DNA from 2 places in the Glaciimonas sp. CA11.2 genome. Region 2 is predicted to be linked to the other one. Evidence: predicted binding sites of a transcription regulator. Region 2 holds the regulator's gene; the other holds the start of a gene.
The links. Region 2 encodes sigma-54, which starts transcription at its own class of promoters, with help from an activator protein. Its sites were predicted from a motif close to TGGCANGNAANCTGCTTT; they were not measured.

Region 1: a site for sigma-54 is predicted at 6,620-6,637, ahead of RGU75_RS22245 (MSMEG_0572/Sll0783 family nitrogen starvation response protein). Genes of this name have one in related genera too.

The regions. Positions count from the first base shown of each region.
Region 1 covers NZ_JAVIWL010000001.1:5,143,228-5,159,120, forward strand. Annotated here, with positions in the region: gene RGU75_RS22215 (LysR substrate-binding domain-containing protein) at 1-554, opposite strand, end outside; gene RGU75_RS22220 (class I SAM-dependent methyltransferase) at 588-1,340, opposite strand; gene RGU75_RS22225 (branched-chain amino acid ABC transporter substrate-binding protein) at 1,408-2,526, opposite strand; gene RGU75_RS22230 (porin) at 2,744-3,883, opposite strand; gene RGU75_RS22235 (hypothetical protein) at 4,040-4,174, opposite strand; gene RGU75_RS22240 (PLP-dependent aminotransferase family protein) at 4,860-6,254, opposite strand; gene RGU75_RS22245 (MSMEG_0572/Sll0783 family nitrogen starvation response protein) at 6,724-7,206, shown strand; gene RGU75_RS22250 (Nit6803 family nitrilase) at 7,244-8,305, shown strand; gene RGU75_RS22255 (MSMEG_0568 family radical SAM protein) at 8,265-9,377, shown strand; gene RGU75_RS22260 (MSMEG_0567/Sll0786 family nitrogen starvation N-acetyltransferase) at 9,374-9,934, shown strand; gene RGU75_RS22265 (sll0787 family AIR synthase-like protein) at 9,931-10,983, shown strand; gene RGU75_RS22270 (MSMEG_0570 family nitrogen starvation response protein) at 11,066-11,353, shown strand; gene RGU75_RS22275 (MSMEG_0569 family flavin-dependent oxidoreductase) at 11,439-12,770, shown strand; tRNA gene RGU75_RS22280 (tRNA-Gly) at 12,958-13,033, opposite strand; gene RGU75_RS22285 (Nramp family divalent metal transporter) at 13,502-14,824, opposite strand; gene RGU75_RS22290 (glycosyltransferase) at 15,064-15,893, opposite strand, start outside.
Region 2 covers NZ_JAVIWL010000001.1:1,354,341-1,370,233, reverse strand. Annotated here, with positions in the region: gene RGU75_RS05820 (penicillin-binding protein 1A) at 1-468, opposite strand, end outside; gene RGU75_RS05815 (pilus assembly protein PilM) at 934-2,013, shown strand; gene RGU75_RS05810 (PilN domain-containing protein) at 2,013-2,651, shown strand; gene RGU75_RS05805 (type 4a pilus biogenesis protein PilO) at 2,680-3,339, shown strand; gene RGU75_RS05800 (pilus assembly protein PilP) at 3,336-3,884, shown strand; gene pilQ (type IV pilus secretin PilQ) at 3,986-6,130, shown strand; gene aroKB (bifunctional shikimate kinase/3-dehydroquinate synthase AroKB) at 6,388-8,190, shown strand; gene RGU75_RS05785 (deoxyguanosinetriphosphate triphosphohydrolase) at 8,212-9,393, shown strand; gene RGU75_RS05780 (DUF4197 domain-containing protein) at 9,679-10,377, shown strand; gene hpf (ribosome hibernation-promoting factor, HPF/YfiA family) at 10,745-11,098, opposite strand; gene RGU75_RS05770 (RNA polymerase factor sigma-54) at 11,232-12,719, opposite strand; gene lptB (LPS export ABC transporter ATP-binding protein) at 12,746-13,498, opposite strand; gene lptA (lipopolysaccharide transport periplasmic protein LptA) at 13,500-14,039, opposite strand; gene lptC (LPS export ABC transporter periplasmic protein LptC) at 14,113-14,715, opposite strand; gene RGU75_RS05750 (HAD family hydrolase) at 14,712-15,284, opposite strand; gene RGU75_RS05745 (KpsF/GutQ family sugar-phosphate isomerase) at 15,284-15,893, opposite strand, start outside.

The DNA.
Region 1 (15,893 bases), 3.8 Mb from region 2:
TGCAAGCTTCCCGAAATACTTTTAGTGAGGCGCAAAAGTCTTGGACTGCAAACAATGACAAGTTTCTCGGAAAACAGTGGAATTTTCGAGTAACCCGGCCAATCAGTCTGGCCGAAGCGAATGGCACAATCGAGATCATTTCTGCCAGGGCGCGTCATGCTGCCGTCCTGCGAAGACAACCGTATGTTGACGTGAGGATGCATCTCCTCGAATTTAGCCAGATTAGGAATAAACCAGCGTGAGGCGAAATTAACAGGCATAGCGATATGTACCGCCCCTCCCTTCTTGTTCTCTCGGAATTCTGAAATAGCGTTATGAAGATTATCGAAAATATCCGACAATACTAACAAAAGTTCCGCACCGCGCTCGGTCAACTCCAGGCCGCGACCAGTCCGATTAAATAACTTGGTACCAAGATCATCCTCCAAGAGCCGAATCTGATGACTGACACCCGACGCTGTGATACATAGCTCTTCGGCAGCATCGGCGAGGTTAAGATGCTTTCCCGTTACTTGAAAAGCACGCATTGCGCGAAGGGACGGAAGGCGGCTCATTTGAAGTTTCGGCAAAAATGAAAATGGAATCGGCTATCGGTTAGTAGCTTTGACAGCTTTAAACCGGAGATGTACGTAATCAGCAATCCAATCACCATGTCCCGTTTTCAACACAGGTTCAAGCAATTTCTTGGCATAGCCCATCGCCTCCATCCGAAGCTCCGGCGGTACCTTAGAAAAGAATGGTTCACCAAACATCTCGAACCAAGCCTCAATTCCTTTTGGTAAAGGTGTCGGACGAGGAAATGTCTGGATGGAAATAACAGAAAAACCACTGACCTCCAGCAAATCACAACACTCGTCGGAGGCTGGGTAATAGAAACGCGGCACTTCCTCCTCTTTGACGCCGAAATGGAGCAGCGTAGCGATCATAGCGGTGTGGATCGCAGCCACATTACGATGCGCTCCGGTTTCCACCACAAAACGTCCGCCGGGTTTTAGAGCACGCCAGACACCCGCAAATACCTTGTCCACTTCCGGCATCCAATGAATGGATGCATGGGAAAAAACGGCATTGAATCGCGCTGGAAAGCTCAGGTTTTGAGCGTCAAGTACAAACGCGTTCACGCCACGTTCTCTGGCGCGTTTCACAGCATCAGGATCGATATCCACACCGGTGACGCGCGCACCACTTTCCATCAACAGTGCAGAAAGCAAGCCGTCACCACACCCCAAGTCGAGGACCTCCTCTCCCTGTTCGACGTTCAGTAATTCAACAACGCGCAGACCATAATCTCGGACAAACCGAACATCAAGTGATTGCGTAGCAGAAAGGCAAGAATTCATGCTGGACTTTCGTTACCGGATCTATGATAAAACTATACATTAAAAATCACAATCTATCAGCCTCGCGTTAGCGCAACTGCTCAGCCTTTCCATTGCGCCAAATGAATAGCGACTCATGCGGCTCAGTAAGGTCGCCCTTGCTGTCGAATTTCACAGTGCCCAGCGCCGTATCGAAAGAGTGCGAATGCAAATAATCGACGATATTATTTCCCATCCTCCCTCGATTTTTCTCCAGCGCTTGAATCAGAATTTGGGTACTTGCATAAGCATTCAGGGTGAATCCATCAGGTTCCGCTCCAATAGCCTGTAAAGACACCAATGCCTCACGCGCGCTAGGCTCGTCGCGATAGTCGTGATCGAAGGTGAAGAGCAGCCCTTCTGCCGCACCGCTCGAAGCGTCCCATACACTGTGATTTCCCGCGCCATCGTTGGAAATAAATTGTCCTTTAAATTGAGCGGCACGTGTTTGTTTTAGAAGCTCGCCCAACTCCGCCGCCTGGTGTCCACCGTAAAAAATGACATCAATCTCACTTTTGACCAGATCTGCGGCAATCGTCGAAATCTGCTCGGTACCATCAAGAGTAAATATTCGCTCAGGCTTGATTCCTTTTTTCGCAAGTGCATCGAGAACCCTTCCGCCGTGCCCTTTTCCGGTAAGGTCGCCTTCTTGAACGATCGCAATTTTCTTTCCTGCGAATTTTTCAGCGATAAATCCTGCAGCCAGTTTGGCCTGCTCATCATCTCGACCGGCTACGCGAAACACATTATGCAAGCCACGTTCCGTTAATGCCGAATTGGATGACGCCGCTGAAACCATCGCAATATTTGCCTCGGCATATATCACGGACGCAGGCATTGAGGCAATCGAACAAACATGTCCAAGTACAGCTTCCGCTTTTTTTTCAACTAGCTGCTTTGCAATCGTTTCAGCTCGATCAGCCGCACAACCGTCATCAATGAATTCGGCCGTTAAGTGCCCCCTATTTTTTTGACTTGCATTAGCATGATTTATTGCTGCCGTTACACCTGCACGAATCTGCGTGCCAAAGTTGGACAGACTGCCGGAAAAAGGCGCGACGACATATAGAGTAGTATCTGCCGTATCGTTGGCTGCAAAAGTCGGATTGCAACAAATCAGCAATGCCAATATAAAAATTAATTTAAATCCAGTTTTTCCATTTTCCATGACAGATCCAGTATTGTGCAATGAAATGCCCCGTGACACTCCAAACAGCGTATTTTAGAAATTTTGCCGATGTGCCAATTTGAATATCTACACTGGGTTATTGACAGAAGCAAAAATAGGGAAAGTCCTATGCCGCCTATGAAAGGCTAACTATCATAGGACTTCCTCTATTGGTTAATATGCGGTCCCAGGCAACCTGAAAATCATCTCAAGTATTTTAGAACTTATGGCGGACACCCAAAGCAACTGCTGCCTGGTTACCCGATGCACCAACTGTAGAACCCAAAACCCCCGGGTTGGTTGTATTTGTCGCGCGTAGGTCCGACACGAATGCGTACAAGTCAGTACGTTTCGAAAGAAAATAGTCGGCACCCAGATTGAACTGATTCAATGTACCGTTTTTAGCGCCAATGAAATCGAGTTTAGTATGTTGCACACTAGCAAGTAGATGTAAGGGACCGGTAACAGCGTAATTTACGCCAGCTTCGAAAATATCAGCCTTGTCGTTGCTCAAGCCACCGATGATGTTATTGGTCGCCGCACTTGCCAGTGGTTGCTTCGCACGCGACCAGTTACCATACAGACGTGCCGGACCGGCTTGATAGCTAGCCCCTAGCGTAAATGTCTTCAGCGCTGTATCACCGGGATGACCGATGAATACGGGAGCAGAATTAACTAAGGAAACGTCGCTAGCTCCAGCCGTGGGCGTGCCTAGTTTAGATTGGTAGTAAGCAGCGAATAAAGTGATGGGGCCTCTTAGATATTGACCACCCAGACCAAACGATTGACCTGTCGATGTCTGACCGGCGACTTCCCCTAAACCATAGATCGCGCTAGCAGTAAAACCAGCCAGGCTTGGCGTGTTGTAACGGATCGAGTTGTTGGTGCGAGTACCTTCCAGGCGGTCCAGAACATGTCCCGGTGCAGCAACAAAAGTACCAAAATCGACAATAGAGGTCCACACACTGACATCGTCCAGAAGGTCAGTTTGACGACCAAGCAGAACAGTCCCAAAGTTGCCACTCAAGCCAACTACGGATTTACGACGGAATAAAGTAGATGTCCCTTTGTCGCTTTGCAATGCACCGGTGTCATTGGCGAAGCCAGTTTCCAGTTGGAACACCGCCTTCAGACCGCTCCCCAAATCTTCAACGCCTTTGAAGCCTAGACGTGACCCCTGGACGATCCCGGAGACCATGCTTAATTGACTACCCGTCTTGCCACCCGGTACTGCGGTCGTATTAGCTTTGTTTGTATAGGCGACGCCAGTATCAACGATGCCGTAGATTGTGACCGAGCTTTGTGCTTGCGCTGTGCCTGCGGCTAGCACTGCAAGTGCGATGCATGATTTTTTCATTTAATAATCCCTATATATAATTTTTTTAGTCATCTGCGGGTATTGCGAAAGTAAAGAGTTGTCAGTAATTTTCTTTGGTTGTATATCCCCTTCCATGTTGTCGGTTGGCACTCAATTTAAAGCGGTAATAGAGCACTTGCGAATACCTGAAAAGCGCTACAGTCGGGAGCGATGCAAGTCCAATTGCTGCTTGTCAGTCCGGGTGGTAGCATCATCTTCGCGAAATCCCAACAAACGCTGACCTAGTAACCAACGTGGCGTGCCAACGTCGCATAGTGGGAGCAACAACATAGTCAACCGAAGTCAAGTTCAAGCTTACGAAGCTGGTAACGGATATCTCGCCACCGAAAAAAACTTAGTTTCAGCGAAATAAATAGTGACTTAAGATTAGCAACACGAAATATCCGAAGCAAATCAAAAAATTCGTCCGTGATTCAAATTAATTCAATCCAACATTAAAGTAAGCTCTCTTTCACATGCTTCGCTCTTGAGCGGCGCAGCGATTCGCCACGGCTACCCGAACGCATGTAAGGCTGCAGTAGCAGCAACATGTATATGCGGCAGCACAGGTCATCTGACCAACTGCAACAAGAAGCAGATACCGGTGTAAGAGGTTTGGCGAGTTACTAAACTGTACTTCAGCTAGTGAGAACGCTCAGGGGGGGGAACGATTAGTGAGCGCAATTAATGCGAACGATTTGAATACACGTGCAGATCAGCAGCACGATACTCGACGCCTGGCTAAACAGCATTCCGCAAATCATATTCACTGCAACCACCAAGACAATGATTGTTTTTCGTTCGAACCTATCGAAAATAGGTACGTTTTCGGTACGACGGCAAACACACGTAGCCGAACTCGCCACTCGCCGGGACCTGTTCGGATAAAAAAATACACCTATTAAGTCATTTTAAAATCAACATGCCAATAGCAACAAGCCCTATTAAATCTAACTCAAATATAAATCAGAGTTCATCATACAACCGCCGGGGCAACGTGCGGTGCCGTCCGCAATGTCTCCGCAATCAACTCCAATGCATGCTGAATTTCTTCACGGTTGGCGACGCCGCCGATGCAGACCCGCACCGCTTCCGGCGGTTGCATCGATACCGAAAAAGCATCGCTCGCCACCACACCAACACCGGACGATTGCAAATGCGCTGCAAATGCTTTTCGATCCCATGGCGCAGGTAGACTAATCCACAAATGGAAAGCCTCCGGATGCGAGAGGTAACTTCCCGCCGGTAATAATCGCGCCGCTAGCTTTTGGCGCGCCATCGATTCCTTGCGGATCGCATTCAACGCCAAATCAGCCGTGCCGTCGCGAATCCAGCGGGTTGCCAACGCCGACGTAATGGGCGATGCCATCACCGTCGTTGCCCGCACCGCAGATGCCAGCCGGGATGCATATTGTGCGTCGGGAGCTACCAGATAAGCAATTCTTAAACCTGCGCCAACACATTTTGCCAAACCCGCAATATAAAACGTCACATCCGGACCGATGCTGGCGATTGCTGGTGGCGTCACGCGCGGCAAAAAACCGTAGGCGTCGTCCTCGATAATCGGTACCTCATAATGACGGGCCACTTCCACCAACGCCTGTCGCCGCGTGTGTGACATCACTATCGTAGTCGGATTGAGCAAAGTCGGATTGCAATACAAGGCTTTCGGCGCGTATTGTGCGCATGCAGCCGCAAATGCAACCGCGTCGATTCCCTCACGATCCATCGGCAAGCCTATCAAACGGATGCCAAGTTGACCTGCTAATGCTCTTAGTCCGGGATAAGTCAGCTCTTCACAACAAATGACCGATCCTGATGGTGCTAGCGTGGTTAGCACGGCGACCAACGCAGCTTGCGCACCAGGTACAACCAACAAGCGATCATGATCAACCACCAATCCGCGTCGGCGCAACCATAACGCACCAGCCTCACGGTCTTCGGGCGATCCGCCAAAATCTTGATACCGCAGCAAATCTCTTAACTTACCACTCACGCTGGCAAAGCCGCTTTCCATGAGCGTTAATAATTCCTCCGAGACGGGTTCCGGCGGCATGTTCATTGACATGTCGACGTTAGGTCGCCCTTCAAATACACGGGGAATTTTGGGGCGGCGAAGACCGCACACAAACGTACCGCGCCCAACCACAGAATCCACCAAACCGCGCCGGTGTGCTTCTGTGTAAGCACGCGCCACGGTAGTGAAATCGATGCCCAGCAACTCAGCCAGCTTACGTTGTGGCGGCAACCGTTGCTCTGCGGCTAATTGACCCACAGCAATATCGTCGGCGATGGCATTGGCAATCGTCAGATAGAGAGGGCCGCTTCCCTTTTTCAATTTTGGCAACCATCCATTTTGAAGCTTTACCATCTTCATTACTCCCATTCAATCCTGCGTCACTCTTCAGGCTAAAAAAATCTTTAATACAATGTATGCATTTTTCATTCCATACAATCACTCTGTAATTCGACTCGAATTGTCCAAAAATATGCCTGTTCTGCACCATCCCTGCGCATTTTTTAGGCACTTCTTGCACGAAGTTAAAGCATGCGTTTCCGCTATGGTGCAACGTCATAATGTGAATTGAATGGGACGATTGAATGGATTTTCATCAAACCCGGAAATTCGCCCAAATCCAGGCCCGTCGGAAACGCAATAGCAATGCGGCTTTGCCATTTTAAAAATCGATTGCATGCATTTTTTTCCATTCAATATGGGCATATAGACCGATTGTATGGCACGCCATATGCATTCAATGAGGCCGTCACGACAGTGCGTCTGACCGACAGCAATCAGCAAATGTCGCCGCATTTCAACCCATTCATCAGGAGCTATCAACATGCCAACGGTCAAACATCCAGCCCACGTTAAAGGCGATTTCTTTGTCGATTACGAAGAGAAAGTATTTGAAGATATCAAAGCTTTACCGGGTGAAAAAGCACTGGTTACTTTTCATACTGTTGCCTTTGAAGGGTCGATTGGGTTTGTCAATTTATTGCAAGCCACGCGCCTGCAACGCAAAGGTTATGAAACCTCTATCTTGTTATACGGTCCCGGCGTCACATTAGGTTTGCAACGCGGCTTTCCAACGCTTGGCGATGAGGCATTTCCGGGTCATCTGAATTTTAATAACCGGATCACTTCTTTCATGGAAGCAGGCGGCAAAGTCTATGCCTGCCGCTTTGCGCTTCAAGCTTTATACGGCCACGGTGAGCCTTCGTTGATTCCCGGTATTCGCGCAATCAATCCACTTGACGTACTGGATTTGAAGTTGATCCACACGCGTGCAAACGCGTTCATTCTTGATACCTGGACGCTATAAACCTTGCAAAGGGCGGATCATGAAAACGGACAATACAATGACAAGATCATCGCAAAAAAAGACGGTACGCGCGGCAGCGATTCAGATTGCACCAGACCTTGAAAGTGCTGGCGGCACGTTGGACAAGGTTTGTACAGCGATTGAAAGTGCGGCTGCAAAAGGTGCGGAGCTCGTAGTTTTTCCAGAGACCTTCGTGCCCTACTATCCTTACTTTTCTTTCGTCCGGCCGCCCTTTGCAGCAGGGGCTGAACACCTGCTTTTATACGAACGTGCAGTCGTTGTGCCGGGTCCGGTAACCGCTGCCGTCTCGGCTGTTGCTCGTAGTCACGGCCTAGTCGTTGTGCTGGGTGTGAACGAACGCGATCACGGCACGCTATACAACACGCAACTAGTGTTCGATGCCAATGGTGAACTGGTGTTAAAACGTAGAAAAATTACGCCGACTTATCACGAGCGCATGATCTGGGGTCAAGGCGACGCCAGTGGACTCAAAGTCGTGGAAACCGCCGTCGGTCGTTTGGGTGCGCTGGCATGTTGGGAACACTACAATCCACTAGCACGCTATGCTTTGATGGCGCAGCATGAAGAAATCCATTGTGCCCAGTTTCCCGGCTCTATGGTTGGACAGATATTCGCCGATCAGATGGAAGTAACGATACGCCATCATGCGCTTGAGGCTGGTTGCTTTGTGGTGAACGCCACCGGTTGGTTGACCGATGCCCAGATCATCGCGATCACACCCGATCCTGCCGTCCAAAAGGCGCTGCGTGGTGGTTGCTGCACTGCCATCGTATCGCCGGAAGGTGTGCTGTTGGCACAGCCACTGCGCAGCGGAGAAGGCATGGTGATCGCCGATCTCGATATGGCGCTCATCACCAAACGTAAGCGCATGATGGATTCCGTCGGTCACTATGCGCGGCCAGAATTATTAAAACTGGTCGTTGATGACCGTCGACATGCCCCTGTTTCACCACTTTTTAGTGAGGATACAGATAACACCGAAAACGAACAACCAACCTTCAACTCCGCCGACAGCCCAACTCTTGCGAGCACACATCATGCAAACAGTCTCTACACCACATCAACAACTAATTACTGAACTGCAATCGCTGGGCTTGCGACTCAATGACCCCAATGCTGGTGCTGCCAGTCGGCGCGGCGGGGCCGGCCCATCCGATCATAAGGCGGTTGTGGTGGATGGGCATACGGTGATGATTCCGGTGCATACGGCAAGCGCGTGGTCGTCGCCATTTGTGGCTGCGCCACTCGGTCCCGATGGCACCAGTGCGTTGCTGCGGGATGGGATTTCCGTTGGCGTTATCTCGTTCCCGCGTCAGCCACGTTTTTACAAAATGCAGACAATGGACGGTATTCCTTACTCCAAAATCGCGACATTACATGGCTCTGACGTACTGGCAACTACCGTGCTACAAAGCTGCATCCGCTACGAGAGTCGGCGTAAATCCTGTCAGTTCTGCGCGATAGGACAATCACTCGCTGCGAGCAGAACTATTTTGCGCAAGACGCCCGAACAATTAGCGGAAGTCGCGCGTGCTGCTGTTCTGCTGGATAACGTCAAGCATATGGTGATGACAACCGGCACGCCAAATGCCACCGATCGTGGCGCGCAGATTTTGTGCGAAAGTGCATTTGCCGTCAAGAGCGCGGTCAACCTGCCGATTCAAGGGCAATGCGAACCGCCGGACGACGATCTCTGGTTCAAGCGCATGCATGATGCCGGAATCGACTCACTTGGCATGCATCTCGAAGCAGTAACGCCTGAGGTGCGCGCTCGTATCATGCCAGGCAAGGCAAGCGTTTCGATTGCGCGCTATTTCGACGCGTTTGAAAGCGCTATAGAAGTATTTGGATATGGTCAGGTTAGTACTTACATACTCGCTGGACTTGGTGATACCACCGAAGCGATTTTGAGTATATGTGAAAAACTGATCGCCATCGGTGTCTATCCGTTCGTTGTGCCTTTTGTGCCAATTGCAGGGACGCCGCTGGAAGATCATCCCGCACCATCACCCCAATTCATGCGCGAACTACTGACACCGCTGGCAGCCATGCTGGAATCGCGTGGCTTGCGCTCAACCGATATCAAAGCGGGTTGCGGGCGTTGCGGTGCCTGTTCATCATTATCAACTTTTGAGAAGAAGCCATCATGAGCGCCGTCTGCACGCCACTAGTTGTCAATGCCGATAACGCTTTTGCAAATGCTACGGTACGCATCAAACTTGCGACGACACGATACGAACGTGAGGCAGCAAAACGCTTGAGGTGTGCTGTTTTTTGCGATGAGCAAGGCATCTTTGAAGGTGACGATACAGATGAAATCGATCAACGCGCATACCCTATTGCGGCGATTCTCTGTATTCCGGACATGCCCGATGAGCTCGTCGGGACCGTCCGTATTGTCGAGTCGCAATCTGGCATCTGGTATGGGTCACGTCTGGCTGTGGCGCGTCATGCGCGGCGAATCGGGTCAGTTGGTACTGGCTTAATTAACCTGGCAGTGCGTACCGCGCATGCACATGGATGCAAAACTTTTTTGGCGCAGGTACAAAACCAGAACGTGCCGTTGTTTGAAAGACTGCACTGGGCCTCGATAGACGAGATTGACGTCCATGGTCGTCCACATCATTTGATGCAAGCCGACCTTAACTTTTATCCACCGATGCACGATGGCGATATCGGCTTTGTGCTGATCCCTGGTGCGATATGAACATCGCCGGTCCAAAGTTGAACGCAGCATTACAAGAATCAGGTGCATTAATCACATTAAGCGCACTAACGACGATGTTGCGCGACTCACGCGGCATCGCGCATAAGCGAGATATTGATGCCGTTATCCGCACACTGGGAACCACCTATGATCGCACCGCCGCTGTGCCGGTCGGAGATGACTGTGCGGCAATCCCTGAACCCGACGGTAACGGTTATCTGTTATTTGCGATTGAAGGCTTTATCAATGAATTTGTCGCACAAGAACCGTGGTTTGCCGGATATTGTGGCGTGATGGTCAATGTCAGTGATATTTATGCCATGGGCGGTCGTCCAGTTGCCATCGTCGATGCATTGTGGAGTCGCACCGGCGATGCTGCGCAACCGATACTGGAAGGACTGGCAGCGGCCTCAACCATTTATAACGTGCCAATCGTTGGCGGTCATAGTAACCGCCGCAATGATAGAGAGCAATTATCGGTCGCTATCATTGGCCGAGCCAAGCGGCTTCTGACCAGCTTCGATGCACGTCCAGGTCAGCACTTGGTGGCCGCCATAGACTTGCGTGGGCACTTCCATGAGCCGTATGATTATTGGGATGCCAGCAGCGGTTCACCAGCACAGCGCCTGCGTGATGATCTTGCGCTATTGCCGATGATTGCAGAAGACGGCTGGTCTGAAGCAGGCAAGGACATTAGCATGGCAGGCGTAGTCGGCACTGCATTAATGCTGCTGGAATGTTCAGCAATTGGTGCGACCATTAATCTTGATGCTATTCCTAAGCCTCAGAACGTCGCGCTGGAACGCTGGTTAACCGCCTTCCCCAGTTATGGTTTTTTGCTCAGCGTAGCCGATGTACATCTGGAACAAGTATTGCAGCGCTTCACAGCGCGAGACATTGCCTGCGCTGCGATCGGTCGCACCGATGCCTCCGGCGTCGTGCGGTTGCAACGCAACGGTGAAACGGAAACGCTATGGGACTTCAACGCAGAGCCGTTGATTGGCTGCGGGCCAATGTCGGCAATATCCGCCGGAGTTAAAAGCCACTAAGTGAAAAGCCACGATTTTAAAAACCTTTTATTTTCGACAATCCGATACGACGTCCGCCCTTTATTGTTATATGGAGAGAACCATGCCCGTAGTCCACTTTAGCGTCCGCTGGCCGGACAATTCAACCAGCGATTGCTACTCTCCATCGCGGGTCATCAAAGATTATCTGGAAGTCGGAAAAAGTTATCCAATCCCCGATTTTGTAGAACGCAGTAGCGCCGCATTAACCATGGCGAGCGAGCGTGTGCAGCAAAAATTTGGCTACATGTGCTCATCCGCGATGGATCAACTTGGTCAAATAGAACGCACTGCCAGCCGGTTTGAAGATCAGGAAAACGCATTGGTCATTGTCGAAGCGTTTCGCCCGTGACGGCTGACTGTTCATTCTTTTTGCGATTGACCATTCGCTTGATCCCTTATCCGTCATTTATCCAATCAGCATTTGGAGAATAAATATGAATACTTCACCTCAATTATTGCAAGACAATCATTATTCGGTATTGATTATCGGCGGCGGCCAAGCCGGATTGTCGATGAGCTACAACCTGAAGCAGCAATGCATTGACCACCTTATTCTTGAAAAGAACCGTATCGGCCACGCCTGGAGAAGCGAACGCTGGGACACGTTTTGTCTGGTGACACCCAATTGGCAATGCACATTACCGGGATTTCCTTATACTGGAAACGATCCGTACGGATTCATGAAAAAAGATGATATCGTCGACTACATTGACCGATACGTCGCCTCATTCGAACCACCTGCCGCCGAGGGCGTCGGAGTTACAAGGCTGCTTCGCAATGCTGCAAACGTGTTTGAAATCGAAACAACCAAAGGCAACCTGACAGCTGATCAGGTTGTGGTTGCCATCGGTGGTTATCACATACCAATAATCCCAGGCGCGGCAGAAAAATTACCCGATCACATCGTGCAATTACATTCGTCTGATTACGTCAATCCTGAGTCACTTCCACCTGGCGATATTTTGGTCGTTGGTACAGGACAATCCGGTTGCCAGATAGCTGAGGATCTCCATCTCACCGGCCGCCGCGTGCACTTATGCGTCGGTGATGCACCGCGCGTTGCACGCACCTATCGTGGCAAGGATGTGGTGGAATGGCTTGACCACATGAAGTATTACGACCTTCCCGTTGAGCGCCATCCGCTTGGCACGGGCGTGCGCGAAAAAACCAATCACTACGTCACTGGACGTGACGGTGGACGCGATATTGATTTGCGCAAATTTGCGCTGGAAGGAATGCAATTATATGGTCGCTTCGAGACGTTCGCCGATGGTATCGCAACGTTCGGCAGCGAATTAAAAAATAACCTCGACAGTGCCGATGCGGCCTCCGAAAACATCAAAAACAATATCGATAAATTTATCGCCGACAATGCCATTGATGCACCAAAGGAAGCACGCTACGTGCCGCTCTGGGAGCCACCAGCGGATGCGCCGCAACGTCTTAATATGGGCAGCAATAACATTGCCGCGGTCATCTGGTGCATCGGCTTCCGTACCGATTTTAGCTGGATCGAAGAAACCATCTTTGATGCACGCGGCTATCCGGGCCACACGCGCGGCGTGACAGACATTGCGGGGCTGTATTTTCTTGGCTTGCCTTGGCAATACACATGGGGATCGGGACGATTTTCGGGCATTGCACGAGATGCCGGATATTTGCTGGAACACATTGTCCGACATCGCGATAAAAACCTGCCTACCATGAAGATATCTGTGCAATCAACACAACTAGAAGTGCAAAATAAATCAGCGCTTAATTGTTAAAATTACGCATCAAATTTGCGCTCACTGACCATCAACTTAAATATTAGGACGAGACAGATTCAAGTAAAGATAAAAAATAAGAACTAAACCGAAGGACAAAAGCGCAGCTCTGGCTGGCTGACCGGGGAATTAACTGCACCAAACCAACAATAAAAAAAGGAAGCCTTTTGGGCTTCCTTTCTTATTTTGGAGCGGGAGAAGAGGCTCGAACTCTCGACCTATACCTTGGCAAGGTATCGCTCTACCAACTGAGCTACTCCCGCGTTTTCTTTGCTAACCGATACAGGAGGAGATTCCCGAAATCCAAACCTATCTGGAGAGTGACCTCGGCGAAAGGTGAATCTACTCTTGTATCGGCTATGCTTTACTTAAAATCGCAAAAAACATTTAAAGCTAACTAACGAAGGACTGAAGTATAGCAGCCCTTCAACAAACGCACAACACCTAATTCAAACTTGATAAAAAATGTCTTCACAATGGTAAATATAGCGTTAAAACACAACATTCAACAATGTGGTGACAAATCCCTCATCACATTTCGATAATTTAATTATCACACTGAATCATCCAAAAAATCAACAGCGCAAAGAAATCTTATGTAAATTTTCGACACTGAGGCGACTCTCGCGTTACCGGAAGCTGCGCGCGCAAATCTTTCGACGATTTTTATTGCCGCAATTTCTTTAGGGAAAGACACCATCGCACAAGCGGTATCTCCATAGACCAATGGGCTATTGCATCCCAAATGCCTGTAAAACCAACCAGATATTCGCTGCAGAAATAACAACGAACAACATCCATGACAGCGCCGAGGTTGTCAGCGAATTGGCAAAGACTCCCATTAAGTCGCGGCGACTAGTAAGCTTAATCAACGGATACATGGCAAAAGGTAATTGAAGGCTCAATACGACCTGACTCATCACCAACAAACGTCCCACAGAATGTTCGCCCCACAAGATTACACCAATCAATGCCGGCACCAAAGCCAGGCTGCGTGTAATCAAGCGGCGCTGCCAGCAGGGTATTTTTATTTTTAGAAAACCATCCATAATGACCTGGCCTGCGATTGTTCCGGTAAATGTCGAGCTTTGGCCTGAGGCCAGCAAGGCCACGCCAAATAAAATACCTGCCACGGCGGTGCCCGCAATCGGGTCTAGTAAGTGGAACGCTTCGTCGATTTCCACAGCAACGTGACTACCGCTGGTGTGAAAGGCAGCGCCAGCCAAAACCAGAATAGCGACATTGATCACTAGCGCGACCATCAGGGAAAATATCGTATCCAGACGTGAAAACCGGATCGCCTGCTGCCGGCTGCGATCATTACTCTCAACCACGCGAGTCTGGACAATCGAAGAGTGCAAATAGAGATTATGCGGCATGATCGTCGCACCAAGAATGCCAATAGCCAAATAAAGCGGTTCTTGGCCGGCCAGCGCTTTTAACGACGGGATCGCGCCAGCGGCGACGGCGCTCCAGTCTGGCTTGACAAATAACAGTTCGGCAAACAGACAAACACTGATGGTGAGAATCAAACCAAGAATGATTGCCTCAATCTGCCGAAAGCCTTTTCCTTTAAGACCGAGCACGATAATCGTATCAAATGCCGTCAGCAATACCCCAGTCACCAGCGATACGCCAAACAGTAACTTGAACGCCAGTGCGCTTCCCAATACCTCGGCAACATCACACGCGATGATCGAAACCTCAGCAAAAAACCACAGAGTTTTGCCCGCACGTGGACTGTATTGTTCGCGGCAATGCACTGCTAGATCTTTTTGGGTGGCAATACCGAGTCGCATACTCAGACACTGCAACACGATCGCAGCAAGGCTCGACAAAATCACCACAAAAAGCAAGCTATAGCCGAATTGTGATCCAGCCTGAATATCGGTCGCCCAATTTCCGGGGTCCATGTAACCGATTGAGACCAACAAACCTGGACCAGTAAAGCGGACTATTTTTCGCCATAGCGGTGCAGTGGGAGAAACTGCTACCGTACCGACGACTTCAGACGGGCAGAATGGCGCAGTGGCCGTAGTAGGTAAACCAAACATAGTTTTTCAGTACACGAGGATGAATTTGATTCAATCGCAAGGCTGGTGCTCTGCGATGGTTTGAAGCCTATCAAATAATGCATCACTAGTGTAACGACTTTATGCCAAACACCCTACCCGCTCTTGCAAACGTCCCAGCATGGGTAGATATTCCTTTACAACTAACGAGTTTTACCATCGTTTTTGCTTGAAAACCAATCCATAACAAAAACACCCAAACACCGTGAACAAACGATCTGCTAGGGTATTTTGATATCCGGGACGATCAACAAGCTGCCAGAAACTACCCTAACCGTATACCAGCGCCAATGCCCTCGCACCAGGCGCGCATAGATCGCAAGGTACGAGCCAACTTGCAGCGCGACGATAACTAAAGCACTCACTATCGTATCACCAGCGACAACTGCAATGAATGACATGACCGCCACCCAAGTGCCGACAAAGCACACCACCGCCGCATTACGTAGCCATGGCCTGGCAGGGTTATGACGCAGCATTTGACACACGACACGACGATAAATCAGGGCATGAAGATGCAGGCGATCTGCATGTCCGGGACTCATTTTTCGGACGATCTTCCTACGATAGATACTATATAGCACTTCAATAATAGGGTACGCACAGATTGCCAATACCTGCCATGCGTTGATCGAAGGATTGCGTATAAGTAGCAATATCATGACCTCGGAAACCAAAAAACCCAAAAGATAAGCCCCGCCATCTCCGAGAAATAATCGTCCTGTCGGGTAATTAACGACCAAAAAACCGAAGGCAGCTCCCGCAATCAACAACGCCAACTGGGTCACCAACACGTCTCCACACCGCCATGCGAGATACCCAAGTGCGGCCAACATAATAATAACTACGGTTGCCGCGATGCCATTAAAACCGTCAATTATATTGATAGCGTTGGTCCCGCCAGCGACCACGAAAGCGGTCACAAGAATAGCAAATGGAACGATTGTTAATAAAGCGTCGAAGCCCCATATGTCCAGACCATCAATGATGGCACCAGATAACCAGCTTGCTAGAAATGCAGAAACCATACTGGCTACCAGGCGCGCCTTGA
Region 2 (15,893 bases):
CCAGGCCAGGGGAATTTCATAAAGAAATTTACGTGAGGCCTTCTGGAGAAATGTTGGTTCGTTACTGGTCAGGAAAAAATTACGCGCAACCTGTTGTGTAATCGTACTGGCACCGCCGCCGCCGCCGGTCAGGTTAGAGAATGTGGCGCGCAAAATACCTTGATAATCCACGCCGCCATGTTGATAAAAGCGATCATCTTCAATCGCAAGAACGGCTTTTTTAACGACATCAGGAATGTCGTTAATATGGACCAGACTGCGCCGTTCTTCGCCAAACTCACCGATTAGCACACCGTCTGCCGAAAAAATACGAAGCGGAATTTTGGGACGGTAGTCGGTCAGCGAGTCCAGAGCAGGAAGGTTCGGCCAAGCCAGCGCAAGCATGAATCCAAATGTAAGTGCCGCGATTGCCATAAGGCCCGCGACGATACCGAAAAATCCAATGAGCAGCCTTAACGCCAACGGCATGCGACGCTTTGGCGTTGGGACTGATGTCGGATTGCTAGAATTTAAATCGGAAACTGGAGGTGTCATGCGCGTGTGAAATATCTGTAGTGATGGGACGCATTATAACGGCACGCGTTAAACGTACAACAGGGCATAAAACTTGCAAGCCTTGGCAATATACTTAAATTTGTTATTTCTCGTACAAAATCACACAGAAAGTGGACAAAAAGCATTACATTTGACAATTATTTGCCATCGATGTGACCGAAATTGGCGGTCCATCTGGACTTAGTTGCCGCCTGGAAAAAAGTTAATTCAAGGCACTTAAAAATGTTGTTCTGGTTGAATAAATAAATGTAATAAATAGTGCGGATAACCAACACTGTATTTATTTATTTATTAATTAATTGGACTTGCCAAAATATTATTTTGATTTGCTGATCAGTAAATGTTCCTGCAAAAAATACGCTCACCGGAGATAGGCTCTTGGTACTAGATCTTGGATCATTGTTCGGCAAAAAGAACCCACCGTTAGTGGGGATAGATATTAGCGCCTCAGGCGTGCGGTTGGTGGAGTTGGCGTCGGCGGGTAGCGATCAGTTGAAGTTGGAGCGCTACGCCTCAGAGCCGTTGCCGCGTGGTGCAGTTGTGGACGGCAATATCGAGAACATCGAATTAGTAGCTGACACGGTTCGGCGACTTTGGAAAAAAAGCGGCTCGAACACAAAAAATGTTGCCCTTGGCATGCCGTCCGCATCAGTTATTACAAAAAAAATTATTTTGCCCGGCGGTATGAGTGATGACGAGCTAGAGCTACAAGTCGAATCGGAAGCAAATCAGTACATTCCTTTCGCATTGGATGAGGTGAGCCTGGATTTCCACGTTATTGGTCCCTCGCAACAGGCGCCGGAAGATGTTGAGGTGTTACTGGCCGCTACACGTAAGGAGAAAGTCGAGGACCGCGTAGCCGTAGCTGAAGCGGCAGGGCTGAAGCCGATCGTCATGGACATTGAGTCGTACGCTGCACGTGGGGCAATCAACCGCATTGTCGCGCAATTGCCCCAGGCTGGGCGCGGCCAAATGATTGGACTTTTTCAAATTGGTGGCCAAAGTACCCACGTTTCGGCGCTGTTGGATGGGCAGCTTATTTATGAGCGCGAACAACCTTTTGGTGGACATCAACTAACGCAAGATATTGTGCGTGCGTTCGGATTGTCTTACGAGGAGGCAGACGCCAAAAAGCGCACAGGCGATTTGCCTGCGAGCTATCAACAAGAAATACTCAATCCGTTTTTGGAAAGTGCTGCTATCGAACTCAGCAGAGCGATTCAGTTTTTCTTCACTTCAACTCCCTACACCCGTATCGACCAGATATATCTGGCGGGCGGCTGTGCAATCATTCCCGGCATAGTTGAAGCCGTCGCTGGGCGCGTCAAGATTTCTACCTCCTTGGTTGATCCCTTTGCCGGCATGCAATTGGCCTCCAATGTGCGTGAAAAGCAGTTGCGAATTGAAGCGCCTTCGTATTTGGTCGCTTGCGGCCTAGCAATGCGGAGATTTGGCTGATGATAAAAATTAACCTACTCCCTCACCGTGAAGAAGCGCGACAACAACGTAAGAAGGCATTTTTTGCCATGCTTGCGCTGTCGGCTGTCTGCGGATTGCTTTTGGTATTGGTACTCGGTGCCTTTTTTGCTCATAGTATTTCAAATCAAAGCGAACGTAATCTCTTCATTCAGGCTGAAAACACGCGCCTGGATGGTCAAATCAAGGAAATCATCAGCCTCAAGCAAGACATCGCCTCTCTTAAAGCGCGTCAGCAAGCAGTCGAAAATTTACAAAGCGACCGCAATCAGCCTGTGTATTTAATGGATGAACTGGTTAAGCAAGTGCCGGAAGGAATTTATCTGCGTAGTTTCAAACAAGAGGAGCAACGCGTCGTGTTGAGCGGCTATGCGCAATCTAATGAGCGCGTATCTGAACTGCTGCGCAATCTGAGTAACAACTCCCCTTGGTTGGAGCGTCCTGATTTAATTGAAATCCGTGCTGCAAATATTGCAGTGGGGAAGGATGGTAAGCGGGTTTTCGATTTTACGATAAACGTCGGCATTAAAAGACCTAGCGACACCGTACCTGGCAACGCAGTTAAAGCGACAGATGGGTCAAATGGCGGTCAAGTTACCGGCCCGGTGATCGTTAAGTGAGACCGCAGCATTCAAAGAGAGATGCACGATGACGGATTTGAAAGAATTACAGGCGATAGTCAGTACCCAGTTTAAGGGGCTGAACGGACGCCATCCTGGTCAGTGGCCGGCTATTCCCCGCAATCTTTGCGGCGTCGGTGTTTTATTGGCGGTGTTATTCCTCGGATGGTTTTTTTATTGGAGCGATCAACAGACTGATCTTACCAATGGCCAGCAACAAGAGGTGCAGCTAAAGGATCAATACAAAAGCAAGATTGGACAGGCAATTAATCTGGATGGTTTGCGTAAGCAAAAAAAACAGGTCGCTGAATACGTTATTACGCTAGAAAAGCAACTCCCAAGCAAGGCTGAAATGGACGCGTTGCTGTCAGACATCAACCAGGCTGGCTTAGGCCGGGGATTGCAGTTCGAACTATTTAAGCCGGGTCAGGTTGTGGTGAAGGATTACTACGCCGAGTTGCCTATTGACATCAAGATTACGGGCGGATATCACGATGTTGGTTCTTTTACTAGCGATATCGCCAATTTGCCCCGCATTGTCACATTAAATAACATGAGTTTGAGCGCCGGTAAAGATGGCGCATTGACGTTGGAAGCGGTGGCAAAGACGTTCCGTTATCTTGATCCAGAAGAAGTGGCGGCGCAACGCATCATCAGTGATGCGGCCAAGCAGAAGGGTGCAAAATGATCCCCTTTCCCGTGCCCAGTTCGATCAGATCAGTGATCGCCATTATTGCTATTGCTACCTTATCCGGTTGCGGTGATAGCGGAGTGCAAGAGGTAAGAGAGTGGATGGCAGATGTCAAAATGCATACCCGTGCATTTATCCCTCAGCTGACGGAACCCAAAAGATTTATCCCTTTTATTTATGCAGGCAACACCAGTATTGATCCGTTTGATCCTAACAAGTTACTGGTCGTGTTGGCCAAAATGCAGGCTAATTCCAACGGTCTAAAGCCGAACCTGGAACGGCGGCGCGAAGCGCTGGAAAATTATCCGCTAGACACCATCAAGATGGTGGGCACATTACAAAAAGTTGGCTTGAGTTATGCGTTGCTGCAAATTGATAAAACGGTATTTCCGGTGAAAGTCGGAAACTATGTCGGGCAGAACTTTGGCATGGTCACTCACATTAGTGAGACCGAAGTAAGTTTAAAAGAAATTGTACAAGATGCGTCGGGCGAATGGGTCGAACGCGAAGCCAAGTTAGTATTGCAGGAGAGCATAAAATGAGTGCAGCAATGGGTGCAGTAACGGGTGGCATAAAGGGTGTAACAAAATCCGTAGCAAGAGCGCCATTCAACTGCCTGGACGTAATTCGTCATAAAGCATTGATGCTGGTGACGATGGTTCTATTGGCTGGGTTTGGGAGCGCTGCGCTGGCCGACGACAATGCCGTGACGTCAATTAGTGCGAATCATCAGGGTAGTAATACTATTGTGACGGTTCACCTCAAAAAACCAATAAAAACGCTGCCGGTGGGCTTTGCGGTTGTCAGCCCTGCGCGAATCGCGCTGGACTTTCCCGGGATCGGTAATGCGACCGGAAAGACTGTGCAGGACGTTAGCTTAGGCGATGTTCGCAATGTAATTGTTGCTCAGAACGATGATCGCGTGCGTCTGGTTATTAATCTTAAGCGCTCGTTAAATTATGCCCTGGCTATGGAAGGTAACGCAGTCGTTGTAACGATTGATGGATCGGGCGGTGTGGCGACGGCGGTCAACTCAGTCGGTGAGCCAGTTCTACCTGTCGCGCCGAATCGCCCCGCTGTTCTCGATAGCTCTGTGGTACCGACAACAACATCTACGGTTGCTTATCCCGCGACTCTTGAAGACAGTAAGCCCGCGTTGCGCGATATCGATTTCCGTCGTGGCAGCGCAGGTGAAGGCCGCATCGTGGTTGATCTGCCGAGTAAGCAAGTTGTGGTCAACGTGCGACAACAGGGACAGTCGATTGTCGTCGATTTCAGTAAGACAAGTTTACCGGCAACTCTACGTCGCAAATTGGATGTTGGGGATTTCGGAACGCCAGTACGGACTATCACCACCATGCAGCAGGGTGAAAATGTTCGTATGGTGATCGAACCTAAGGGCCTGTGGGAGCATACCGCTTACCAGAGCGATTCCCAATTGGTGATTGAAGTCAAGCCGATCAAGGAGCAGCCGAACAAGTTAGGGCAAGGCGTGCAAAATTACCGTGGCGACAAATTGTCGTTAAACTTTCAAAACATTGAAGTCCGTGCAGTACTGCAGGTCATTGCGGACTTTACTGGTTTAAATATTATTACCAGTGACACGGTCAGCGGTAACCTGACATTGCGTCTAAAAGACGTGCCCTGGGATCAGGCGCTCGACATCGTCATGCAGTCCAAAGGATTAGACATGCGTAAGAATGGCTCAGTCGTGTGGATTGCGCCGAAAGACGAGTTGCTGACGAAAGAGAAGTTGGAGTTGGAGCAACGCGCCTTAATTGCCGATCTGGAGCCCTTGCGGACCGAGTCGTTTCAATTGAACTATCAAAAGGCCGATGCGTTCAAAAAAGTATTTGGTATTAATGATGATGGCAGCAGCGCAGGTGACAAAAAGAACAGTATTTTGTCCAAACGCGGAAGCGCCGTGATTGATCCACGTACGAATCAGTTATTCATTACAGATACGGCGACCGTCCTTGAAAATATTCGTACGCTAGTCACCAAGATCGACATTGCCTCGCGGCAGGTACTGATCGAAGCGCGTATGGTGGAGGCTAACGATGGTTTTAGTCGTAATCTGGGTGCGAAGCTTGGATTTGGTTTTAATAGCAATAACGTCGCCGCTGGTGGACAGCAAGTTCCAACTACAGTGACGACTACCTCGACAGGGGCGACTATCCCAGGTATTGGACAAAGTGCGGTGAATTTGCCGGCTAATCCTGCTACTGGGTCAGCGGGTTCTGTTGCATTGACGTTGTTTAATGCGGCTGCATCAAAATTTATTAGTCTCGAATTGTCCGCGCTTGAGGCGGATGGGGAAGGTAAGATCATATCCAGTCCGCGCGTTGTTACTGCCGATCAGCAAAAGGCATTAATTGAGCAAGGAACGGAGATTCCTTATCAAAGTGCTACCAGTAGTGGCGCAACTTCGGTTGAATTCAAAAAAGCCAACCTGAAACTTGAAGTGACGCCACAAATTACGCCGGACGGTAACGTCATTTTGACTGTCGATGTGACTAACGACAGTGTCGGCCAGGTTGTTCCGGGTGGCGTATCAATCAACACCAAGCATGTGCAAACGCAGGTTCAGGTAGAAAATGGCGGAACAGTCGTTATTGGTGGTATTTACACGCAAACAATTTCGAATGCCGTCAATAAAGTGCCTTTGCTTGGAGATATTCCGGTTCTGGGTTATCTTTTCAAACAAACAGCAATTGTTAACAAAAGAACGGAATTATTGATTTTCCTTACACCAAAAGTCGTCATAGACCGGATCGCTGGGCGCTAAATGCCTAAAGATACCGGCTTTACGCGGGTGTCTGGATTTGTAGTGAACTTGTTCGTATCTGTTGTTGGTTGGCTAAAGGCTGGATAAAAAGCGCAAAAGCTGAGATACACTTGTTTATTGGTAATCGGATTTTCAGCGAAACGCTTCTCTGAGTTTTACTACGATAAGTTAGCGTATTGAAATGGCAACTCCGAATCCGACTAATAAGATACGAAACAGGTTCCGAAACGGCTTAGTGGTGAAATGGTACGGTGTACATGAAAGGCAATATTATTCTGGTCGGCCTGATGGGATCAGGCAAGACCACGGTTGGTCGTGCTTTGGCGAGAAAACTAAACAAACTTTTTATCGATTCGGACCATGAGATTGAGGCGCGTACTGGCGCTTCAATTCCATTGATTTTTGAGATTGAAGGCGAGCCGAGTTTTCGTCAGCGCGAAGCAGAAGTCATCCGCGATCTGACTGCACGTCAAAATATCGTGTTGGCAACGGGTGGGGGCGCGATCTTAAATCCGGACAACCGGGCTTTGTTAAAGAGTTGTGGTACTGTCATTTATTTGCGCGCCAGTGTGCATCATATTTTGCAGCGTACAGGCCGTGATAAAAATCGTCCTTTATTGCAAACAGCTGATCCTCGCAGACGGCTAGAGGAGTTGTCGCGCCAGCGCGATCCACTCTATCGGGAAATTGCCGATATCATCATTGATACGGGCCGTCCTAACGTACAATTTTTGGTTCATAGCATTTTGTCTCAGCTTGATATGACGCGTGTCAACGTCGATGAGCATGTCGGGCTAATGAACAATAACGCAACGGATCTGACTGCTACAAACGCGGTATCCTCAAGCGACCATCTTTCTACCAATTTTTCTATGAATCAACAAAATACTTTGAATGCATCTCCATACGCAGCAACTTCTACTTTATCCGTCAGCTTGCAAGTTGAGTTAGGTGAGCGTAGTTATCCGATAGAGATCGGACAGCGGTTGTTGTTGGATGGTGAATTGATCGCCCGACTGGTCAAGGGCAAGCAGGTTGCTATTGTCACCAATACTGTAGTCGCCCCGCTGTATCTGGATGTGTTGCGTTCATCGCTCCTTTCGGCAGGCAAGTCGGTTGTTGAAATCATTCTGCCAGATGGTGAAGAAGAGAAAAACTGGACCAATCTGATGGTGATTTTCGATCGCTTATTGAGTGAAAAGTGTGATCGTAAGACAACATTGGTTGCACTGGGCGGTGGCGTTATTGGGGATCTGACTGGCTATGCGGCGTCAGCTTATATGCGTGGCGTGCCGTTTGTGCAAATTCCTACTACTTTGCTGGCGCAGGTTGATTCATCCGTTGGTGGCAAAACCGGCATAAATCATCCGCTTGGCAAGAATATGATCGGTGCTTTTTACCAACCTCAGGCGGTACTTGCGGATATCACAACACTGCAAACATTGCCGAAGCGCGAATTATCTGCCGGTTTGGCGGAAGTTATTAAATACGGCGCGGTAATTGACGCCGCATTTTTCGATTGGCTCGAGGCGAATATTGGCAAATTGATGGCGCGCGATAGCGCAGCGCTGGCTTACGCTATCCAGCGCTCATGCGAAATCAAAGCTGATGTGGTACGACAGGATGAGCGCGAAGGTGGTTTGCGAGCGATTTTGAATTTTGGACATACTTTTGGTCACGCTATCGAATCCGGTCTGGGTTATGGCGTATGGTTGCATGGCGAAGCGGTCGGCTGTGGCATGATCATGGCGGCTGAATTATCACACCGTCTGGGTTATATCGATGCCGTTGCACGTGATCGCGTGAGCGCGTTAGTGCGGGCGGCGGGCTTACCAACTGCCGCGCCGAATCTTGGTGCAGGGCGCTGGCTTGAGTTGATGCAGGTCGATAAGAAAAACGAAGATGGTCAAATCAAATTCATTTTAATGAATCAACTGGGTGGATCATTGGTTAGCACGGTGCCACAGGAACCACTATTGGCGACGATACAACAATTATCGACTGTGCCGGTTAACCCATCAATTAATCCGTCCGTTAATCCCCCTAAATCCATCGCTTAATAACCCGCTTAGCGCCGTCCCATGACAAATCAAGAAGCGTCTCTTGCACCGTATGCTGCACATTCAGCGACATCACGGGGACGCTTGTTTGACGAAATTGCGCCCAACACCCGCACTGAGTTTCAACGTGATCGTGACCGCATTGTCCATTGCACAGCCTTTCGTCGGCTAGAATATAAAACGCAGGTATTCGTTAATCACGAAGGTGATCTATTTCGTACCCGGCTGACGCATAGTATTGAGGTTGCTCAAATCGCCCGCTCTATCGCCCGCAATCTGCAACTGAACGAAGATCTGGTGGAGGCGATTTCGTTAGCGCACGATCTTGGTCACACGCCTTTTGGGCATGCTGGACAAGATGCCCTAAACGCCTGTATGAATAACTTCGGTGGCTTCGAGCACAACCTGCAAAGTCTGCGACTGGTCGACAAACTGGAGCAACGATACGGCGCATTCGACGGTTTGAATTTGATGTTTGAAACGCGCGAAGGTATTTTGAAGCACTGTTCAGTGGCTAACGCCAAAAGATTGGGCGATATTGGTCATCGCTTCCTCCAGCGCAAACAGCCCAGCCTGGAAGCGCAGGTTGCCAATCTTGCGGATGAAATTGCCTATAACAATCACGATATTGACGACGGCTTAAGGTCGGGACTGCTGACACTTGACCAGATGATGCAAATTGATTTTTTTGCACGTCATAATCGCGAGGTCGAAACGACTTTTCCCGGACTACGTGGACGCCGTGCGATCAACGAAACTGTGCGCCGCATGATTAATGCCTTGATCAACGATTTAATCAATACATCGCGTGAACGCATTAAGGCTGCTGCACCGCAGACGGTCGATGACGTGCGGGATGCGGCGCCACTGATTGCTTTCTCGGACCCAATGGCGCGTGAGGCCATTGCACTGAAACAGTTCTTGCGTGAAAATCTTTATCGCCATTATCTAGTCAATCGGATGACCAGCAAGGCCAGGCGGATCGTGGTGGAGTTATTTGACTGCTTTGTTAATGAACCGGCTTTGCTGCCGCCGGATTATCAGTTAATACAAGCTGTTACGCAGCAAGGGCTCCCTGATCCACAGGTTGATAGTGTCCAATTGCAAGCGCGTCAAGTCGCCGATTACATCGCGGGGATGACCGATCGTTATGCAATACGTGAACATCGCCGGTTGTTTCTGGTCGATGATGGACATTTATAATCTCCTTTGTTGAATCGCGTTACGTCATTGCGTGATGGCGCAGCAGATATCAATGCGATGATACATAGCAATATACGTTTTGATATCTGAACGTCTTATCGTACTTTCTGTCAATACATGTCGTCGCGTTATTCTCATACGAACATAAAAATGCACCGCTGTTTTTATTGAGTTGGATCAATGGCTGCATTGACAGGATGATCGGCGAAGTGATCAGCTGATGTTTCTTATATATTTTTGCGCGTGTTTTTGTTTGCTTTTTCGTCTTTATAAAAGGGACTTTACATGAAATTTATCTTTCAACCGGCATTACGTTTAGGTCTGGTGATCTCTTTAGTCTCTACCGCCGCGATGGCATTTTCTTTGGCGGATTTGAGCAATCAGGATGCCAACTCAGGACTGAAGGCGGCGCTCAATAAAGGCGCGGACGTTGCAGTTGCCAAGCTGGGCGTCGAAAACGGATTTTTAAATAACGATAAAGTAAAAATCGGATTGCCAGGGATGCTAGAGAAAGCACGACCGCTGCTTAAAATGACAGGGAAGGGCCAACAACTGGATGATCTGGTCGTGTCGATGAATCATGCCGCAGAGTCTGCCGTGCCATTGGCGAAGCCGTTGCTCCTGAATGCGGTGAAATCCATGTCGGTCACGGATGCGAAGAATATTCTGAGTGGCGGCGACACATCGGTAACCGATTTTTTCAGAGAGAAAACTGCCACCCCGTTAGGAGAAAAATTTCTCCCGATAGTAAAGAAAATCACCGACCGTAACGGTGTATCCACACAATACAATTCGACGATGGGATTGGTCAGTAAAACGGGTCTTGTGCCAGGTCAGGCGGCGACTGTTGAAGGCTATGTCACGCAGCGCACCTTGGATGGCTTGTTTTACATGATAGGGGAAGAGGAAAAAGCGATTCGACGTGATCCGATCGGTGCTGGCAGTGCAATTATCGGAAAAGTTTTTGGCGCATTAAAGCAATAGGCTGCGGCATACCATCGTCATGGTATTTTTGATGTGGACCGAATTGGGAAAGTTACGGGTCTGGCGACTTTATGAAAACTCTTTTGAGAGTGACGTTATAAAGCTTCTTGCTTAGTTATTTGTTTTGGCCGCTGTTTGAGGTGTACCCGGTTGCGTTCGAGACATTCGAGACATTCGGCGATGCCTCCGAACACTGCTAAACGATGCAAAGTGTTACGAACATATTCGGGCAGGGCGTGTGTAAGTTATATAATTTTAAAATGACAAAGGGCGCATTAACTGCGCCCTTGCTCATTTGTCAGTATAGTATTTTTCAATTTATTTATTGAGCAATACTTACGTTGACCGCATTAGAGAACCCCGTCCATCACGTTGCTGCGATGGGCAAATCCTCAGGTAGATGCTTGATTGCCGAATGTTGATGATTCTGCAATTTGTCCTTATATTTAATCACTTGTCGATCGAGTTTGTCGATTAACAAATCGATGGCGGCGTAAAGGTCATGCGCAATGCTCTCGGCATGCAGGTCTTTGCCTTTAACGCGCAGATTAATTTCGGCTTTTTGACGCTTTTCTTTCTCTGTGATTTTGTCTACCGTCAGGATCACACTAATATCTATGACCTGATCGAAGTGGCGCTTGATACGCTCCAATTTGCTTAGCACGTGTTCGCGAATGGCGGGAGTTACGTCGAGGTGATGCCCACTAATTGTGAAATTCATACAGCGCTCCTATCAAGTGTGTCGTTGGCGGTTCGGACCGGGACGATTAATTCAGTGTTGAATCACCAATTTATTCATCAACCATAAATCAATCAGTCAGAACACAGCGACGTTTGTGCAAACAAGCAAACAGCTATAAAGATTTACGCAAATTGACCGGCGGAATTCGTAAAGCTTCGCGATATTTTGCGACGGTGCGACGGGCCACTACCATACCTTGTTCCGCGAGCATGTCGGCAATCTTGCTGTCAGAGAAAGGACTTTTAGAATCTTCCGCTCCTATCAGTTGTTTGATTAACGCCCGTATCGCCGTTGAGGAAGCCTCTCCACCTGCCTCTGTAGCAACATGGCTGCCAAAGAAATACTTTAATTCGAACATCCCGTGTGGGGTGAGCATGTATTTCTGAGTAGTTACACGTGAGATAGTACTCTCGTGTAATCCTAGTGTATCAGCTATTTCGCGCAACACAAGAGGTCGCATAGCAACCGCCCCATGTGAGAAAAAATTCCGTTGACGCTCAACAATTGCCTGCGCTACACGCAGTATGGTATCGAAGCGCTGACGCATATTTTTGATCAGCCACTTTGCCTCCTGTAGCTGCGAGTTAAGTGATCCCTCGCTCTTGCCCTGCTTGAGAATGTTGGCATAAAGAGCATTAACTCGAAGCCTTGGCATAACGTCATTGTTGAGCATTACCTGCCAACCATTTTTTGTTTTTCTGACAATTACATCTGGTACGACATAATCTGACGCACCGCCAGCAAAGGTCGCGCCGGGATGAGGATTACATTTTTTGATAATAATTTGTGCCTCGCGCAAATCTTCATCATCACACTCCAGCGCTTTTTTGATTTTATTAAAATCGCGCTGGGCAAATAAGGTCAGATAACCTTCAACGATTGTTAGTGCCAGTCGGCGTGTGACGAACGCTACTTTGGGAAATGCTTTGATTTGCAATGCGAGGCATTCTGACGCGTTGCGTGCTCCGACACCAGTTGGGTCGAAGCTTTGGACCATCTTCAAGGCCATCGACAATTCTTCGATCTCGATATCAAGTTGCTCTGGAAGACGTGCAAAAATATCGTCTAGTGATTCCTCCAGGTAGCCGTTTTCATCAAGCGCATCAATGATCAACTCGATCAATGCACGGTCGCGTTGCTGATCAACAGCTTCACGCATTTGTTTGAGCAAATGTTCGCGCAACGTCGATTCGCAGGCTTCTAATTGTGGTCGTGAATCCTCATCATCTGGGGCTTTGGAGGTTCGGGAAACGTCGTCAAAGCTCCATTCGCTGTCAGTATTGCCGTTCTCTTGATTGTTTTCGCCAGACTCAGGGGCTTCACCACCGCCCTCGGGCTCTGTAGGCGAGCTGCTTACTTCGCTGTCACCAGGTGGCGCATCCATTGTTGAGGCGCTGGTACTGATCGCCCCGTCGGCGAGTAATCGCACTGAATTATCCAAAGGATCGTCTAGACGTTCCAGTAACGGATTATCCGAAAGGATGTGTTCGAGTTCCTGATGTAACTCCAACGTAGACAACTGCAACAATCGAATCGATTGCTGCAGTTGCGGGGTTAGCGCCAGATGCTGCGAGGTACGGAGTTGAAGAGATTGTTTCATGGGCGCTAGGGAATCCGTTGAATCCGTTACATGCGGAAATGTTCACCCAGATAAACTCGTCGCACAGATTCATTGGCGATGATGTCGTCTGGACTGCCGCTGGCTAGCACGCTACCTTGGTTGATGATGTATGCCCGGTCACAAATGCCGAGCGTTTCGCGCACATTATGGTCGGTGATCAAGACACCGATGCCGCGCTCTTTAAGGAACCTGACGATACGTTGAATTTCGATAACGGCGATAGGATCAATACCGGCGAACGGCTCATCAAGAAGCACGAAGCGCGGATTAGTGGCTAAAGCGCGGGCGATTTCGACACGTCGTCGTTCACCACCGGATAAAGATAACGCCTGATTTTCTCGCAATTTCTCAATTTGCAATTCTTGCAGCAGCGAATCGAGTTTGTCCGAGATCTCATCTTTAGTCAGTGCGTTGCCGTTTGGCCGCTGCAACTCAAGTACCGCACGAATATTGTCTTCGACCGTTAGCTTGCGAAAAACAGAGGCCTCTTGCGGCAGATAAGACAGGCCAAGCACCGCGCGTTGATGAATCGGTAAACGCGAGATGTCAACGCCATCTAAATCAATTGTTCCACCATCCGATGGCACCAGACCGACGATCATATAGAAAGAAGTCGTTTTTCCAGCGCCGTTAGGACCAAGCAAGCCGACGACCTCGCCGTTATTTACTTTCAAAGAGACATCGCGGACTACTTGGCGCGCGCCATAACTTTTTTGCAGCCCTTTAACGATCAAGGTGCTTAAATTTGTAGAGGTCATCTTATTTACTCTTCGGCTGGATGACTGCTTTGATGCGGCCCGCGCCAGGTTGACTATTGCCGGAAACATTGTTACTGACCGAGTAGAACTCCACGCGACTATCGTAAGAGATGAATTCGCCGTTTACAACATCGGTGACTTTGGTCCCTTGCAGACGTCGCATTTGCGCTTTCGAAAATAATTTAACGATTTCAGTTTTATCGTCGTACTCAATTCGCTCAGCTTCACCTTCGATCCATAAGTCAGGACCGCCGTCGCGCTTTTGGCGAAACGTGGCTAAGCCACCGGGAGGTGCGTATAAGGTGGCAAATTGATAGCCTGATGGGTCCGTCGTGACGACGACTTTGTTGGCTTTCATGATCAGCGTGCCGCGGGTCAGTATCACCTTGCCGGTGAATATCTTTACTTGTTTTACGTCGTCCAGCGTGAACTGGTCTGCGTCTACGTTGGATGGTTTATCTGCGTCAGCTTTTTCAGCATGGGCACCTGAAATACAAGTCAGTTGCAGCGCGAGTAGGGTTAAAAATAGAATACGTTTCATAAAAATCCTGAAAGGGGATACTGGCACTAAAAGCAACAATGGCTTCAATAGGATTATCCGGTAATCATGTGAGTTATTTAGTCTGCCGCGGTGTTGCGCGATAGGTGCCACGGACATTGTTTAATAGGCGTAATTGCATAGTCGCATTATTGGCATACATACCAACACCGGTCATTTTCGACTGATCGATCGTGATTTCGACCGCTTTGTTGCTTGTCATAATGTCATCATCTGGCAATAGCTGAAGGTACTCGGACTGCAAATGAAGCTTTGACGACTTTGGCGTCGCTGAGCGGTCTGCGTTCACATTGCCGTACATATTCACTTTACTGTTGTTGTCTTCGATTTTGGCAGTATTGGAGCGCAAGGTCATCGGCGGTTGTTGTTTATCAAGGCTACGAATGACGGGAAGAATCACGTCAAATGAATCGTCGGCGGGATTGTGCGTCAGGCGTTGACCTGAGATGTTGTAGCGTGGCTGACCATTAAGTGCGAGTTGCACATAATTAAAATTTTCGACGTAATAATCAGGCGCAACACGCGGCGCACCCGGCAATAATTGCTCTGTATTTTTACGCATCACTTCCATGATCCAGAAACTACCGAGAGTGAGTGCCACACACACCGTCAGCAGCAGCATGAAGCGTAGGCGAAAAGTTGACCGCAGGTTTTTCATGCCGCCTCTATGACGCCGGTCAAATACTGTGCCAAAGCGGCGGCGTACTTGCCTTGCGCACGCAGAATTAAATCACAGACTTCACGCGCAGCGCCTTGCCCGCCGTTTGCCTGCGTAACATAGTGAACGCGCGATTTGACCTCCTGATGACCATTGGGGACACTGACAGCAAAACCGGTACGCGTCAAAATAGGCAGGTCAATGATGTCGTCGCCAATAAAACCGCAAACATCTGGGGTAAGGTTGGTATCGGCCAATAACGCGGCAAATGCGGTATTTTTGTTATGCGCGCCTTGATAGACGTGCGTAATGCCGAGATCGCTCACCCGACGGCTGACGATGGCTGAGCTGCGCGCACTGATAATGGCGGTGATAATCCCTGCTTGTTGGAGTAATTTGATGCCGAGTCCGTCGAGTACATTGAAACGTTTTATTGCCTCTCCGTCGGGACCAAACAATATGCCACCATCGGTCAACACGCCATCGACGTCAAAAATCATCATCTTGATTTGGGCGGCGCGCGCCATGACTTCTGCGGGTATGTTAATAGTATTGGGGGCGGCTACCATCAAATCACCTTGGCACGGGTCAAATCATGAATATGTAGCGCACCGACCAGTTTGCCATCGGCATCTGCCACCAGCAACTGGTTAATTCGGAACTCTTCCATGATTTGTACAGCATCAACTGCCAATTGGTCAGGGCCAACAGTACGCGGATTAGCATGCATCACGTCGGCAATTGTCAGCTTGGAAAAGTCCTGTACGTGTTCAATTAGGCGTCGCAGATCGCCGTCGGTGAATACGCCGACAGGGTGAAATTTATCGTCCACGATTGCCGTCATGGCAATACCTTTGTGTGTGATTTCGAGCAATGCTGCCGATAACGATACTTCTGCGGTGACCGCAGGAATATCGACACCGCTGCGCATAACGTCACGCACGTGGGTCAGTAAGCGTCTGCCGAGCGCGCCGCCAGGATGGGAGCGAGCAAAATCTTCTTCACGAAAGCCACGCGCATCCAGCAATGCTACCGCCAGCGCGTCACCTAGCGCCAAGGTCGCGGTAGTGCTTGCAGTTGGCGCAAGATTAAGGGTGCACGCCTCTTGGTCTACTTTGACGTTGAGATGAACTGTTGCTAACTGTGCAAGGGAAGAGTGGTCATTGCCGGTCATCGCA